Regions from separate parts of the Paraburkholderia flava genome, predicted to be linked through region 1. Evidence: riboswitches for the same ligand, from Rfam matches in the RefSeq annotation. Region 1 holds a riboswitch; the other holds the start of a gene.

Region 1 (8,007 bases):
CCTAGCGACGCATCCTTCACCAGCACCGGAAAACCCTGCTCTTCCAGGCCTCGAATCCCGGCGAGAATGCCGGGGTATTTCGCCAGCACTTCCTGCGGCACATCAGGCAGCGCAATCTCACCTTCCAGAATTTCGCGCTTTACGGCCCGTTCGAAAATTTCGGACAGACATTGCACCTGCGCTTCGGCCAGCGTGTTACCGGCACTCATGCCATTGCTGACGAACAGGTTCTCGATCAGGTTGGACGGAAAGTACACCACTTCGCCGTCCGACTGCCGCACATACGGCAGCGAACAGATACCCCGCTGCACATTGCCGGAGTTGGTGTCGTACAGATGCGAGCCACGCAACTCATCATCGGGGTTATAAATTTCCAGACAGTACGCATCCAGAATTTCAGCCGGCAGCGCATCCTTGCGGCCGGGCTTGAACCAGCGCTCGTCCGGGTAATGGACAAACGCCGCATTGGCGATGTCTTCGCCCCAAAACGCGCCGCCATAAAAGTGGTTGCAATTCAGGCGCTCGATAAACTCGCCCAATGCCGACGCCAGCGCGCTTTCTTTGGTCGCTCCCTTGCCATTGGTAAAACACATCGGCGAATGCGCATCGCGGATATGCAGCGACCACACATTCGGAACGATATTGCGCCACGAAGCAATTTCAATCTTCATGCCGAGGCCCGCCAGAATGGCCGACATATTGGCGATGGTTTGCTCCAGCGGCAGATCCTTGCCCGCAATATAGGTGCTGGCACCGGAAGCCGGTTGCAACGTCAGCAACGACTGAGCATCGGCATCCAGGTTTTCTACTTCTTCAATGACAAACTCGGGTCCGGCCTGCACCACTTTTTTCACTGTACAACGGTCGATAAAGCGCAAGATGCCGCGGCGGTCGGCTTCCGAGATATCCGGCGGCAACTCGACCTGAATCTTGAAAATCTGTTGGTACCTGTTTTCCGGATCAACAATATTGTTCTGCGACAGGCGGATGTTTTCCGTCGGAATGTTGCGATTTACGCAGTACAACTTCACAAAATAAGCGGCACACAAGGCCGACGAAGCCAAAAAATAATCGAAAGGCCCCGGTGCCGAGCCATCGCCTTTATAACGGATAGGCTGGTCGGCCACTACCGTGAAGTCATCGAACTTAGCCTCAAGACGCAGCTTGTCGAGAAAGTTGACTTTAATTTCCATGGGAGAACGCCAAGGCGGTGCTCAAAATGATGTGACCGCCATTATCCATCACCAGGTGCGGTTGCTGTTGCAGATCGCCAGGTGCTGGCGGTGTCCGTTGACGAGCTGATGCTCTCCGCTGAGTCCGCTAAGGTCGCTTTGCAGGCCGGAGCACGAACTCACTGCCGGGCACGACTGACAAAGCCTGGCCGCAGCATTCAAGGTCAGCCGAATCTCAATGCCTAACCTGGCGCCCGGCGACGATCGAACCAGAACGACAAGCCCACGCTCAGCAAAATCAACAGCGTCGCGATCACCGTCCAGCGCGTCACCGGCTCACCCAGCGTCACCGCGCCCAGCGCAACCGCGACAATCGGATTCACGTACATACAGCTGCTCGCGATGATCGGACTCGTGTGCCGGATCAAATAGCCATAAGCGACATAAGCCCCCATCGTCCCGATCATCACGAGATAAACGAAGGCAACAGCTGCGCCGAGCTTGAGGTCCATCATCCGCTCGTCGAGCGCCCATGCGATCACAGTCGACACCGCGCCGCCGAGTCCCACCTGCAGCGACGTCGACAGGAACAGATCCGACGGCATCCGCAACCGCCCCGCGAGATGCGCACCACCGGCCCAGAACAGCGCACCGACCAGAATCGCGAGACTACCGCCCGCCGATCCAGCGGAGGTGTCCCCATGATTCAGCACAGCGATCCCGACAAGCCCGAGCGCAACCGCGCCCCACTCGCCTTTTGTGATCGGCCGACCAGCGACCGCCGCGATCACCGTCGCGAACAGCGGCACGGTCGCGACCATCACGGCAGCCATGCCCGTGCCGACGGTACGCATCCCGACCGCGAGCATCCCGCTCGACATCGCGACGAGCATCGTCCCGACGAGCCCCGCGTTGCGGATCTCAACCAACGTCGGCCATTGCGGACGACGCTGCACAGCGAAAATAAACAGCCCGATCCCCGCGAACAGATTGCGCAACCCGGACAGCAGCAGCGGCGGAAACGACTCCAGCGCCACATGCACGGCGAGATACGTCGAGCCCCAGACGATATAGACGAACGCCAGCGACAGCGCGATGCGACCGCCCTGCGTACGCGGCAGCCGCAAGGGCAAGCGTGAGAAGAATGACCGATCCATGCGTTCAGCCCACCTGTGCAGCAAGGGCAAGGGCGCCCGCGCCCGGAAAAAGATTCAGGACGCGCAGACGCGCACACTCCGCGTGAAGCGCAGCGAGGCGGACAAGGCAGAACGGCATGATGGTCGAGCAGGAAAAACAGGAGACTGACGATAAGCCCGGCCACGCGAAGCGCGGAAAACCCGGGATCAGTGCGGCGCGGTCAGCCGGCTGACACCGAAATCGTCGGCGGCGGAGGAACATCCCGGCGGGACACGGCAAACGCAACGCACACCGGCAGCATTATGCAGGAGAGTCGGAAGGGACTTGTCAGGCCAAACGTAAAAATTGTTTCGACAGCGAAGCATCGCGGGCGCCGCGAACGGCGCCCGCGACCGTTCAGTTGCTCATCGCGCCGGACGCTTCGTGCTTCATGCCCATCGCGTCGCCGCCCTTCTTCATCTTGTTGTGCTTCGCCATCTTGTCTTTCGACATGGAATCCTTGGACATCGAGTCCTTCGACATCGAATCCTTGGCCATCGCGCCGCCCGACATCGCATCGCTTGCCTGAGCGAATGCGCTGCCGGCGCCGAGTGCCAGGGCCAGGGTGGTAACTGCGATCGCAAACTTCTTCATGAGATAACTCCGTTTTATCGATTGATCAAACCGGCTACGACGAACGCGTCGTGCCGGGTACTTCCAAAGCTTCTGCCGTGCGTGGCCGCCCGCTTCAGGCGACGACCCGCGCGTCAGGAGCCTCCGAACCAGTTGTAGCCCTGGTCGACCCAATAGCCGCCGGGATACGTGTTGGTGACGAAAATCTCGACGATGTGTTTCGGGTTCTTGTAGCCGAGCTTGGTCGGCATCCGCAGCTTCATCGGATAGCCGTATTTCGCGGGCAGGCGGCTGCCGTCGTAGTCGAATGCGAGCAGCGTCTGCGGATGCAGCGCGGTCGGCATGTCGATGCTTTCGAAGTAGTCGTCCGCGCATTTGAAGCCGACGTACTTCGCGGTCGTGTCCGCGCCGACGCGGTGCAGAAAATCGCGGAACGGCGTGCCACCCCAGCGGCCCACCGCGCTCCATCCTTCGACGCAGATATGTCGCGTGATCTGCTCCTCATGCGGCAGCGCGTACAGCTCGGGCAGCGTCCACACGCGCTGGCCCTTGACCAGACCGCTCACGTGCAGCCGATACGACGCGCCGTCGACATCGGGTACTTCGTCGATGCCGTAGTACGCGTTGAACGGAAACGGTCGCGTGATCTGCGCCTCGGTGTAGGTGGGCGCGAGTTGAGTCGGGTCGAACAGCAAGCCCTGCGCGCGATCGTTCAGTCGCGAGACCGCGGTGAGGAATGCGTTGACCGAATCGTTATCGGTCAGCGAGCAGCCAGTCAGCATCGACAGGCCGCCGAGCGTCAGCAACTGCTTGCCGAAGCGGCGCCGCGACGGCATCGAGAGCTCACGGCGTGCATCGATCAGGATCGACTCGCGATCGAGTTTCTGCGGAGAAGGTCGTTTGATATCGCTCATGACGGTGTCCGTGAATTAGCGGCCGCGCAGCATCGCGAGCAGCGAGCGCGGCACCAGTGCGACGAGCGCGAGATGCACGACGAGAAAACTGGCCATGACCGCCATCGCGCAGAAATGCACGATCCGCGCGGTGTCGTAGCCGCCCATCAGTTCGCGCAGCAGCGGAAACTGCACCGACTTCCAGATCGCGAGCCCCGACAGCACGAGCACGACCAGATCGACGATCACGACGACGTATGCGAGCTTCTGCACCGCGTTGTAGTGACTCAGATCGTCGTGCGCCAGCCGGCCGCGCAATGCACTCACCAGATCGCGCAGTACGGCACGCGGCGACAGCGGCAAGAACTTGCGCATGAACCGCCCGCTTGCGATGGTCAGGATCAGATAGACGAGCCCGTTGAACACGAGCAGCCACATCGCCGCAAAGTGCCACTGCAGCGCGCCGCCGAGCCAGCCGCCGAGCGTGATCGCGGGCGGAATCGAAAAGCCCGCGAATACCGGCGACGCGTCGTAAATCCGCCAGCCCGACAGCATCATCGTGATCGCGGCGAGCGCGTTGAGCCAATGCGTGACGCGCACCCAGCGCGGGTGGATCGGGCGCTCGCGCGGCACGCTCGGTGTGGGTGCCGGCGCGGACGCGGGCATGGGTAAGGGATTCATCGTGAGCTCCTTCGTGATCGTGGGGGGCCTACTGGCACGCCGGCAGATCGGCGGCCTGCAGCACGTCGCCGGTCGCGGCGTTCTCGACGAACGCGACGACGCCGAAGTGCGACGCCGGGACGGGTGCGGTGGCGCCGGGATCGTCGAGTGCGAGTGCGCGGCGAATCTGCGCATGTCCGGATGCGAGCGGAACGGGGCCGATCCACTGCCGCACGACGCGCTCATGATGCAGCGTCGCACCGCTGTTCTCGCCTGCCTTGACCTGCGAGACGAGCGAGTTCTCGTACACCGCGACGTAGGCGTTCAGAGAATCAGGCGATGTGTTTGATGCACGCGCCGCGAACTGCGCGTCGATATCGACTGCATTCGCCGCGCCGCCCACTCGCGGCGCAAGCGCAACCGATACATCCGCCGTCGCAGGCTCGCCGACGATCCGCTTGACCCGGTCACCGAAACTCTCCGCACTCGACCAGCCGCGCAACTCACGTCCCGCGACGAACACTTCAGGCGTGTAGATCGTGTGGCCGCCGCCGAGATCGGTCAGGCTCTGCTGCCGTTCGGTAAAACGATGCTGCGAGAAGCGGTCGGTCCAGCCGAGGCTGTTCCAGTAATCGACGTGCATCGCGAGCGGCACGATGCCCTGCGCGACGCCGCTCTCTTTCCATTGACCGAACCAACGGTCGGCCGGCGGACAGCTGTCGCAGCCTTCGCTGCTGTACAGCTCGACGAGCGCGACGCGATGCGCGGGGCTGTGCGCGATGCACTGGCCTGCCGCTGCATTCGCGGCCCCGCTCGCGACGACAGCACCGAACGCGGCAAGCAACGCAAAAACGCGCACAACGTTGCGTGCAAGAAAAATCCGCGCAATCAAACCGCGGCTCGAAACGATAGACATGACGTGCTCCTGCGAGGAATCCGAACGTTGGTCGGTGCAGGAACGTCGTTATGACAGCCGGAGCGAAGATTTTTTTGCAGACGGTACGCGATAGACGATCGTCGGCATGACGTCAGGCGATCGTCAGAAACCCAAGCGCGACGGGTTGCCAAGCCCCCGCCGGCCGGTGTATCGTGTGCGCTGCTAACGCGGGGGTCCTGCGTCGCACATCGTCTTCGGGCGGTGAGCCACGTGGGTGAGAAATACCCTTTGAACCTGATCTGGATAATGCCAGCGCAGGGAAGCGTACGGGCTTCGCTGCTTATCCCTGCAAGACCTCCCGCGAAACCCGACTCACTTCATCTCGTCTCCTGCTTAGCCGCCCCACATTGCCTGGCTAGAGGAGATAACGCATGAACGCCAACCCGAAGTTCCTTTCCGCCGACGCTCACGTCGACGAAGCCGCTGTCGCGCCGCTGCCCAATTCCCGCAAGGTCTACGTGACCGGTTCGCGCCCGGACATCCGCGTACCGATGCGCGAAATCTCGCAGGCCGATACGCCCGACAGCTTCGGCGGCGAAAAGAATCCTCCGGTCTATGTCTACGATACGTCGGGCCCGTACTCCGATCCCGAAGCGAAAATCGACATCCGCGCCGGTCTGCCGGCGCTGCGTCAGGCGTGGATCGAAGAGCGCGCCGACACGGAAGCGCTGACGGGTCTGTCGAGCGACTTCAGCCGTGAGCGCGCCGCCGACACCGCCACCGCCGACTTGCGCTTTCAGGGCCTGCACCGCACGCCGCGCCGCGCGGTCGCCGGCAAGAACGTGTCGCAGATGCACTACGCGCGAAAAGGCATCGTCACGCCGGAGATGGAATACATCGCGATCCGCGAGAACCAGCGTCGTGCCGAGTATATTGAGAGCCTGAAAACGAGCGGCCCGAACGGCGAAAAACTCGCCGCGATGATGGGTCGCCAGCATCCGGGCCAGGCGTTCGGCGCCAGTGCGTTCGGCCCGAATGGCCTGACGGCGATCACGGCCGAGTTCGTGCGCGAAGAAGTCGCACGCGGCCGCGCGATCATCCCGAACAACATCAATCACCCGGAAAGCGAACCGATGATCATCGGTCGCAACTTCCTCGTGAAGGTCAATGCGAACATCGGCAACTCGGCAGTCACCTCCTCCATCGGCGAGGAAGTCGACAAGATGACGTGGGCGATCCGCTGGGGCGGCGACACGGTGATGGATCTGTCGACTGGCAAGCACATTCACGAAACGCGCGAGTGGATCATCCGCAACAGCCCGGTGCCGATCGGCACGGTGCCGATCTATCAGGCGCTCGAAAAGGTCAACGGCAAAGCCGAAGATCTCACATGGGAAATTTTCCGCGACACGCTGATCGAACAGGCCGAGCAAGGCGTCGACTACTTCACGATCCACGCGGGCGTGCGTCTGCAGTACGTGCCGCTGACCGCGAAGCGGATGACCGGCATCGTGTCGCGCGGCGGCTCGATCATGGCGAAGTGGTGCCTGGCTCACCACAAGGAAAGTTTCCTGTACGAGCACTTCGAAGACATCTGCGAAATCATGAAGGCGTATGACGTCGCGTTCTCGCTCGGCGATGGTCTGCGTCCCGGCTCGATCTACGACGCAAACGACGAAGCGCAACTTGGTGAGTTGAAGACCCTCGGCGAACTCACGCAGATCGCGTGGAAGCACGACGTGCAGACGATGATCGAAGGCCCCGGCCACGTGCCGATGCAGCTGATCAAGGAAAACATGGACCTGCAGCTGGAATGGTGCGACGAAGCGCCGTTCTACACGCTTGGACCGTTGACCACCGACATCGCACCGGGCTACGACCACATCACGTCGGGCATCGGTGCAGCGATGATCGGCTGGTTCGGCACCGCGATGCTCTGCTACGTGACGCCGAAGGAACACCTCGGCTTGCCGAACAAGGACGACGTGAAGACCGGCATCATCACGTACAAGCTCGCCGCGCACGCAGCCGATCTGGCGAAGGGCCATCCGGGCGCGCAGGTGCGCGACAACGCATTGAGCAAGGCGCGCTTCGAGTTCCGCTGGGAAGACCAGTTCAACCTCGGCCTCGATCCGGACAAGGCGCGTGAATTCCACGACGAAACGCTGCCGAAGGATTCCGCGAAGGTCGCGCACTTCTGCTCGATGTGCGGTCCGCACTTCTGCTCGATGAAGATCACGCAGGACGTTCGCGAGTTCGCTGCGCAGCAGGGCGTGACCGACGACGAAGCGCTGAAGAAAGGAATGGAAGTGAAGTCGATCGAGTTCATGAAGAAGGGAGCGGAGATTTATCAGCGGCAATAAGCGTTAATGCGCTGCTGATATAGATTCCGCTTCACCGTGCGCGCGGACCGATGGGTCCGCGCGCACGGTTTCATTCAGCGTCAGTGCCCAAGCGATTCGGCGCCGACCGGTTTCGTACCGCCCGTCGACGGATGCGCGGCCTGCTTCACAAGCAGCGCCACACACGATACGACACCCGCGACCGCGATCGTCGCGAAGATTCCCTCGAACGACACGTGACGACGCGCCAGCTCGGCCACGAGAAACGATCCCGCGATACCGCCGAAGCGTCCAATGCCGAGCATCCACGCGAC
Region 2 (8,007 bases), on a different contig from region 1:
CTGGCCGGCGACGGGTAGGTGAGCGCGGCCTTCAGCGTGCCGATCGGCAGATAGCTCTGCTGCGGGATGAACATCATCCGCGCATCGACGGGCGCGTCGATCGAGCCGTCGCCGAACGGCCACAACCCGGCGAGCGCGCGCATCAGCGTGCTCTTGCCGGACCCGGACGGGCCGCGCACGAGCCAGCGCGAACCGGGCTTGATCGCGACGTTGCGGATCGTCGACAGCGCGTTGCCGTTCGGCAGCGCGAGCTTCAGGTCGCTGGTGGTGAGGCCGACGGAATCGATGTAGTGCAGCTTGATGCCGCCGTGTTCGGTGGCCGGCGACACCGATTCCTTCAGACGCGGTGCATGGACGATGCGCTTGAATTCGCGCAGCCGGTTCACAGTGGCGCGCCATTCGACCAACGTGCTGTAACTGTTGATGAACCACGAGAACGAATCGCTGACGGTGCCGAAGGCCTGCGAGATCTGCATCAGCACGCCGAAGCTGAACGCGCCGGCGAAGTAGCGCGGCGCGGCGACGACGAGCGGGAAGATGATCGCGATCTGGCCGTAGAACGCCAGCACGAACGTCAGCCGCTTCGTGTACTTCATCACGGCCCACCAGTTGTCGCGGATCCGGCTGAACAGTCCCTGCGCGCTGCTTTTCTCGGTTGCCATGCCGTCGTAGAACGCGATCTGTTCGGCGTTCTCGCGCAGCCGGATCAGGCCGAAACGGAAGTCCGCCTCGACGCGCTGCTGCTGGTAGTTGATCGACACCAGCGGATGACCGACCTTCTGGATGATCAGCGAACCGGCGACTGCATACAGCGCGGCGGCCCACACCATGTAGCCGGGAATCTGCAGCGGCATGCCACCGAGCGTGATCGACAGCGCGCCTGCGAGCGACCACAGGATCGTGATGAACGAGACGAGCGTGACGAGTGTCGAGAGCAGATCGAGCGTCAGCGACAGCGTCGTCGTTGCGAACGATTGCAGGTCGTCGCTGATCCGCTGGTCGGGGTTGTCCGCAAGGCGGTCGCGTTCGATCCGGTAGAACGCGGCATCGCCGAGCCATTCGTTCAGGTAGCGCGTGGTCAGCCACTGGCGCCAGCGGAAGCCGAGCATCTGGCGCAGATACCGGCCGTACACCGCGAGGATGATGAAGCCGAACGCGAGCGCAGTGAAGATGCCGAGCAGATGCGGGAAGTCGTGGACGTTCTTGCTCTGCAGCGCGTTGTAGAAGTCGGCGTTCCAGCGGTTGAGCCGCACGTTGATCCACACGACGAGCAGATTGATCACGATGATCGTGACGAGCAGCCCCCATGCAACCTTGCGTTCCTCGGACACCCAGTACGGCTTGATGAGGCTCCACGCGGACACGCGATCGTCTTTCGGCGGGATGCTGCTGGAAGGGAGTGTGGTGGTCATGAGCATCCTGATGATGTGCCGGCTCAGGGCGGGTTGCGGTGGCGCGTCGCAGGATGCAGCGATTGCCGCGACGCGCGTGACGTGGCGATTCTCACGCGACCCGCTTAAGCCAGTCTTAATGGTTACGCGGCCCGGCGATGCAACTGCGCCGGCCCGCGCGGCCTCGGTTCACGGCATTGTGCCAGAGCACCGTGACTCGCCGTATTTGCAGCGGCCGGTGACTAACACCGGGCTCCCCGCCGAGGGCGCCGCCCCCCGTTTGCGACCGTCCGGCGTTTTATGGTCTAATGACCTTCGACGAAACAGGGGTGCTTCGCGCGCTGGCCACACGCCGCAGCGAGGCTGAGAGAGACCCTTCGCACCCGATCCGGGTAATACCGGCGCGGGAAGTTTCCGGAAGTCCTGTTGTCTTCCTTCTCCGCCGGACCGGCACCTCCACAAGGGTGCAGTCCGGCCGGCCTCGCCCGCCGGTTTCGTCCTTGGGTACGTGCGCTTTCGCCGTACGGAAAGGAACCGATGAGCGCTTATTCTTCAGTCTTTTGTTTCGCCTGCGTGCCGCTGTCGCTGCGCTTTCGTCCGGCGGTCGCGCGATGAACGCTGCCTTGCACGTTTCCGCCAACCGGCCGGATTTCGCGGTGATCGGCGGGGGGCTGTGCGGACGGCTCGTCGCGTGGCATCTCGCGGGGGCGGGGCATCGCGTTGCGCTGTACGAGCGCGGCGATGCGTCGGGCTCGCAGGCGGCTGCGTGGGTCGCGGCGGCGATGCTCGCGCCGCTCGCCGAAGCCGCGAGCGCCGAACTGCTGATCACGCAACTCGGCGCCGCGTCGCTCGAAACCTGGCCGCGTCTGCTTGCCGAACTTCCGCAGCCGGTGTTTTTTCAGCGCAACGGCACGCTCGTCGTGTGGCATCACGCGGATCGCACCGAGGCTCCGCTGTTCGAACGTCGCGTGCGCGCGAATGCGCCGGCTGAGTGGTTCGATGGTGCTGACGGGAGTGGTTTCGTCGCGCTGTCCGGTACGCAACTCGGTGCGGCCGAACCGGCGCTCGCCGGGCGCTTCTCGCAAGGCTGGCTGCTGCCGCGCGAAGGACAACTCGACAACCGTCAGGTGCTCTCTGCGCTCGCGGCCGGACTCGCGGCACGCGGCGTCGAACTGCACTGGAACACGCCCGTCGACGATCGCGCGATGCCGGACGCGCACGTCACGATCGACTGTCGCGGCCTCGGCGCGAAACCCGTGCTGCCGACGCTGCGCGGTATTCGCGGCGAAGTCGCGCGGGTGCACGCGCCGGGCATTGGGCTCACGCGTCCGGTGCGGCTGCTGCATCCGCGCTATCCGCTCTATATCGCGCCGAAGCAGAACGACCTATACGTGATCGGCGCGACGGAAGTGGAAGGCGAGGACATGTCGCCGATGTCGGTGCGCTCCGCGCTCGAATTGCTGAGCGCTGCGTTCTCGGTGCATCCGGCGTTCGGCGAGGCACGCATTCTCGAACTGAACTCGCAGTGCCGGCCGACGCTGCCCGACCATCGTCCGGCGCTGGTGTGGAACGGCGCACGCACGTTGCGCGTGAACGGCCTGTACCGGCACGGCTACATGATCGCGCCGGAAGTCGCCGACGAGGCCGCGCGTTTCGCGGCGGCGCTGCTCGACGGACGTGTCGCCGACACCGACACGTTTGCGAACTGGCAACGCGACGCGCGCTGGAGCGAGCTGTTTCATCTCGATGCACTGAGCCAGCCGGACCCGGCACGCGAACCGGCATGACGCCGATGACCGCAAGCAATAACGAACGCAATAACGAAGACCCGCATTCGACCGACACACCATGAACATTCACATCAACCAGAAGCCGCTGACCTTGCCCGACGACGCGACCGTCGCCGATGCGCTCGCCGCGTGGGGCGCGCAGCCGCCGTTCGCGGTCGCGCTGAACGGCGACTTCGTCGCGCGCACGCAGCATGCGGCGCGCGCGCTGCAGCCGGGCGACCGGCTCGACGTCGTGCAACCCGTCGCGGGCGGCTAAGCCGCGCCCCGCACAGTCAGACGCAAGGATTCAACATGACTTCCCTCGCTTCCATTCCTGCTTCCCCGGCGCCCGTCGACGCGCTTCGTCTGTACGGCGAGACGTTCGCGAGTCGCGTGCTGCTCGGCACGTCGCGCTACCCGTCGCTGCAGTCGCTGTCCGATTCGATCGACGCCGCGCGGCCCGGCATGGTGACCGTCGCGCTGCGCCGGCAGATGAACGAGGGCGGCGCCGAAGCCGGCTTCTTCGATCTGCTGAAACGCCACGGCGTGCCGCTACTGCCGAACACGGCCGGCTGCCTGACGGTCGGCGAAGCGGTGACGACCGCGCAGATGGCGCGCGAAATTTTCGAAACGGACTGGATCAAGCTCGAACTGATCGGCGACGACTACACGCTGCAGCCCGACCCGATCGGCTTGATCGAAGCGGCAACGCTGCTCGTGAAAGACGGCTTCAAGGTGCTGCCGTATTGCACCGAGGATCTCGTGATCGGTCGTCGTCTGCTCGACGCGGGTTGCGAGGCGCTGATGCCGTGGGGCGCGCCGATCGGCACCGGCAAGGGCGTCGTGAATCCGTACGGATTGCGCGTGCTGCGCGAGCGTCTGCCGGACGTGCCGCTGATCGTCGATGCGGGGCTGGGTGTGCCGTCGCACGCGTGTCAGGTGATGGAGTGGGGCTTCGACGGCGTGCTGCTGAACACGGCGGTGTCGCAGGCCACACATCCTGCGGCGATGGCCAGCGCGTTCGCGCTCGCGACCGAAGCCGGACGTGCCGCGTGGGTCGCGGGTCCGATGGCCGAGCGCGAAACGGCGCATGCGAGCACGCCGGTAGTCGGCATGCCGTTCTGGCATCAAGACGGGAGCGCCGCATGACGCAGACTCTGCCGCTGTCCGGCCGCGACCTGTTCTGGCCGCCCGCCGACGAACTCACCGAAGCCGCCGAGCGCATCCGCGCGCGACTCGGCGACTGGCCGCCGACGCACGCGCCGTGGCGCATCTGCCTGACCCCGCCGGACGATGCGAACGGCGGCGACCTGATCGTCATCTCGGATGAGCAGCACCACGGCGACCACGTCGCGCGCTGGCTCGTGCATGGCGCGGGCGTGATCGAAGCGGCGGCCGGCACCGCGACGCTGCATCTCGGCGGCGAGCGCTATCAGCTTGAAGGCACGCTGCCGGAAGACTGGATCCCCGCGCTGGCCGCGTTCCTCGACTGCGGGTTCGTGCCGCACGATGCGCTGGTGCTGGCGCTTGCCTGGCGCGACGGCGACGAGCGCAAGACTGCCGATGCCTGGCCGACCGATCTCGCGCGCTTTCCGCGCGTGGTCGGGCTGCCGGCAGCGCCCGAGCAGCCGTTCGCGCGCTGCCCGGACCGGCTGGGTCTCTATCCGGTGCTGCCGGACGCGGGCTGGGTCGAGCGCGTGCTGTCGTTCGGCGTGAAGACGGTGCAGCTGCGTCGCAAGACGACGCGTGCAGGCGAACTCACCCCCGAACTCGCGGACGACATCGCCCGCTGCGTCGCGGCCGGCCGCCGTCACGACGCGCAGGTGTTCATCAACGATCACTGGCGCGGCGCGCTCGACGCAGGCGCCTACGGCGTCCATCTCGGCCAGGAAGATCTGCATACGGCCGATCTGCATGCGCTGGCCGCAGCCGGCATCCGCCTCGGCCTGTCGACGCACGGCTACTACGAAATTCTCGTCGCGCTGCATTTCCGGCCCAGCTACATTGCACTCGGCGCGGTCTTCCCGACCACGACGAAAACGATGCCCACTGCGCCGCAAGGGCTCGCCCGGCTCGCCCGCTACGTGAAGCTGCTGGACGGCGTCGTGCCGCTCGTTGCGATCGGTGGAATCGACGGCGGCGTGCTGCCGGACGTGCTCGCGACAGGCGTCGGATGCGCGGCCGTGGTCCGCGCGGTCACCGAGGCCACCGACCCGGCTGCTGCTGTTTCCGCACTGCAGCAGGCGTTTACGCAATAATCGTCCGACGTTGCGGTATCCGGGGGGCCTGTCACGACAGATTTTTCATGATGGCCCTATAATTCGGCCTTCGTGTAAATGGACTGTCAGCTACGTGCCTTCCACTTCTGAGCCCCTTCTCGAGCTGCGCGACGTCGACTTCGGTTATGGCGACCGCCTCGTCCTGTCGAACCTGAACCTGCGCTTCCCGCGCGGTCAGGTGGTGGCGGTCATGGGCGGCTCCGGATGCGGCAAGACGACCGTGCTGCGGCTGATCGGCGGCCTCGTCAAGGCGAAGCGCGGCCAGGTGCTGTTCCACGGCGAGGACATCGGCAGGCAGACGCGCGACGGCCTCTACGCGCTGCGCCGCAAGATGGGCATGCTGTTCCAGTTCGGCGCGCTGTTCACCGACATGTCGGTATTCGAGAACGTCGCGTTCGCATTGCGCGAACACACCGACCTCCCCGAAGAACTGCTCCGCGATCTCGTGCTGATGAAGCTCAACGCGGTCGGTCTGCGTGGCGCGCGCGATCTTGCGCCGTCCGAAATTTCCGGCGGCATGGCGCGGCGCGTGGCGCTTGCCCGTGCAATCGCGCTCGATCCCGAACTCATGATGTACGACGAACCGTTCGCCGGCCTCGATCCGATTTCGCTCGGCATCACGGCGAACCTGATCCGCGCGCTGAACCAGGCGCTCGGCGCGACATCGATCCTCGTTACGCACGACGTGCCCGAATCGTTCGCGATCGCCGACTACGTGTACTTCCTCGCGAACGGCGGCGTGCACGCGGAAGGCACGCCGGCTGAACTGCGCGCGTCGACGGACGAAACCGTGCGCCAGTTCATCGACGGCGCGCCGGACGGTCCGTTCAAATTCCACTACCCGGGCAGCGCATCGCTGGCCGCGGATTTCGGCATCGGCGGAGGCTCGGCATGATCAGCGCGATCGGACGTTCGGTGATCGGCGGCCTGAGCGGCGCGGGCTACGCGGCGCGGATGTTCGCGCGCCTTGTGCTCGAATTTTTCCCGCTGCTGCGCCGGCCGCGCCTTGTCACGAAGCAGATCCATTTCGTCGGCAACTATTCGCTGGTGATCATCGCGGTGTCGGGGCTGTTCGTCGGCTTCGTGCTCGGGCTGCAGGGCTACTACACGCTGAACCGCTACGGCTCCGAGCAGGCGCTCGGGCTGCTGGTCGCGCTGTCGCTGGTGCGCGAACTGGGGCCGGTCGTCACGGCGCTGCTGTTCGCGGGCCGCGCGGGTACGTCGCTCACCGCCGAGATCGGTCTGATGAAGGCCGGCGAGCAACTGACCGCGATGGAAATGATGGCGGTCGATCCGTTGAAGGTCGTCGTCGCGCCGCGCCTGTGGGCCGGCATCATCGCGATGCCGGTGCTGGCGGCGATTTTCAGCGCGGTCGGTGTGATCGGCGGCTATGTGGTCGGCGTGCTGATGATCGGCGTCGACTCGGGTGCGTTCTGGTCGCAGATGCAGGGCGGCGTCGATGTGTGGCGCGACGTCGGCAACGGTGTGATCAAAAGCATCGTGTTCGGTTTCGCGGTAACGTTCATTGCGCTGTTCCAGGGCTACGAAGCGAAGCCGACCCCGGAAGGCGTATCGCGGGCGACGACGAAGACTGTCGTGTATGCGTCGCTCGCCGTGCTCGGTCTGGACTTCCTCCTGACCGCGCTGATGTTCAGCTAAGATCCGTGCCCCGCGCACCCGCGTGACGGCGCCGAACGGCGCCATGCGGTGTGCCGGACGCAGCGGCGGTTTCTCTTTGGGATGACGATGAAAAAGACTGCTCTCGACTTCTGGGTCGGCCTGTTCGTGGTGCTGGGCTTCGTCGCGCTGCTGTTCCTGGCGCTGAAGGCCGGCAACATGAGTTCGCTGTCGTTTCAGGCCACGTACCCCGTGAAGCTGAAGTTCGACAACATCGGCGGGTTGAAGCCGCGCGCGCCGGTGAAGAGCGCGGGCGTGACGGTCGGCCGCGTGGAGTCGATCGGCTTTGACAGCAACGCGTATCAGGCGGTCGTCACGATCGATATCGACAAGCAGTACCAGTTTCCGAAGGACTCGTCGGCGAAGATCCTGACGTCCGGGCTGCTCGGCGAGCAGTACATCGGCCTCGAGCCGGGCGGCGACACCGAAATGCTGAAAGCGGGCGACACCATTGCAATGACGCAGTCCGCGATCGTCTTAGAAAATCTGATCGGACAATTCCTGTACAGCAAGGCGGCGGATTCGGGCGCCGCCAAAACCCCCGCGCCCGCGCCTGGCGCTGTTGCACCGGCGCAGCCCGCCTCAGGCGCGGCCGCCGGCCAATAAGGAGAACCAGAAAATGAAGACGTTGCGCGTCCGCAATGCGGCACTCGTGCTCGCGGTGGCGACGCTCGCCGCCTGCTCGACCGTCCAGACGCCGATCAAGGAAGATCCGCTCGAAGGCTTCAACCGCACGGTCTTCAAGTTGAACGACACGGTCGACGAATACGCACTGAAGCCGGTCGCGAAGGGTTACGTGTTCATTACGCCGCAGCCGGTACGCGACAGCGTGACGAACTTCTTCTCGAACATCGGCGACGTCTACACCGCAGCGAACAACCTGCTGCAGTT

What was found. Region 1 has a riboswitch for thiamine pyrophosphate ahead of thiC (phosphomethylpyrimidine synthase ThiC). Riboswitches for the same ligand answer to the same signal wherever they lie in the genome.
Region 2: it holds a riboswitch for thiamine pyrophosphate, as region 1 does, so the genes downstream of both, E1748_RS30675 (FAD-dependent oxidoreductase) here and thiC (phosphomethylpyrimidine synthase ThiC) in region 1, are expected to answer to the same signal.

What each region holds. Positions count from the first base shown of each region.
Region 1 covers NZ_SMRO01000002.1:1,012,565-1,020,571, reverse strand. The annotation lists gene E1748_RS16015 (OsmC domain/YcaO domain-containing protein) at 1-1,193, opposite strand, end outside; gene E1748_RS16010 (EamA family transporter) at 1,415-2,329, opposite strand; gene E1748_RS31500 (hypothetical protein) at 2,328-2,477, shown strand; gene E1748_RS16005 (pentapeptide MXKDX repeat protein) at 2,706-2,942, opposite strand; gene E1748_RS16000 (molybdopterin-dependent oxidoreductase) at 3,056-3,835, opposite strand; gene E1748_RS15995 (cytochrome b/b6 domain-containing protein) at 3,851-4,480, opposite strand; gene E1748_RS15990 (DUF1223 domain-containing protein) at 4,524-5,390, opposite strand; TPP riboswitch at 5,571-5,690, shown strand; gene thiC (phosphomethylpyrimidine synthase ThiC) at 5,783-7,714, shown strand; gene E1748_RS15980 (MFS transporter) at 7,795-8,007, opposite strand, start outside.
Region 2 covers NZ_SMRO01000005.1:58,941-66,947, forward strand. The annotation lists gene E1748_RS30670 (ABC transporter ATP-binding protein/permease) at 1-1,412, opposite strand, end outside; TPP riboswitch at 1,707-1,818, shown strand; gene E1748_RS30675 (FAD-dependent oxidoreductase) at 2,003-3,178, shown strand; gene thiS (sulfur carrier protein ThiS) at 3,240-3,437, shown strand; gene E1748_RS30685 (thiazole synthase) at 3,473-4,309, shown strand; gene thiE (thiamine phosphate synthase) at 4,306-5,418, shown strand; gene E1748_RS30695 (ABC transporter ATP-binding protein) at 5,513-6,334, shown strand; gene mlaE (lipid asymmetry maintenance ABC transporter permease subunit MlaE) at 6,331-7,098, shown strand; gene mlaD (outer membrane lipid asymmetry maintenance protein MlaD) at 7,186-7,722, shown strand; gene E1748_RS30710 (MlaA family lipoprotein) at 7,736-8,007, shown strand, end outside.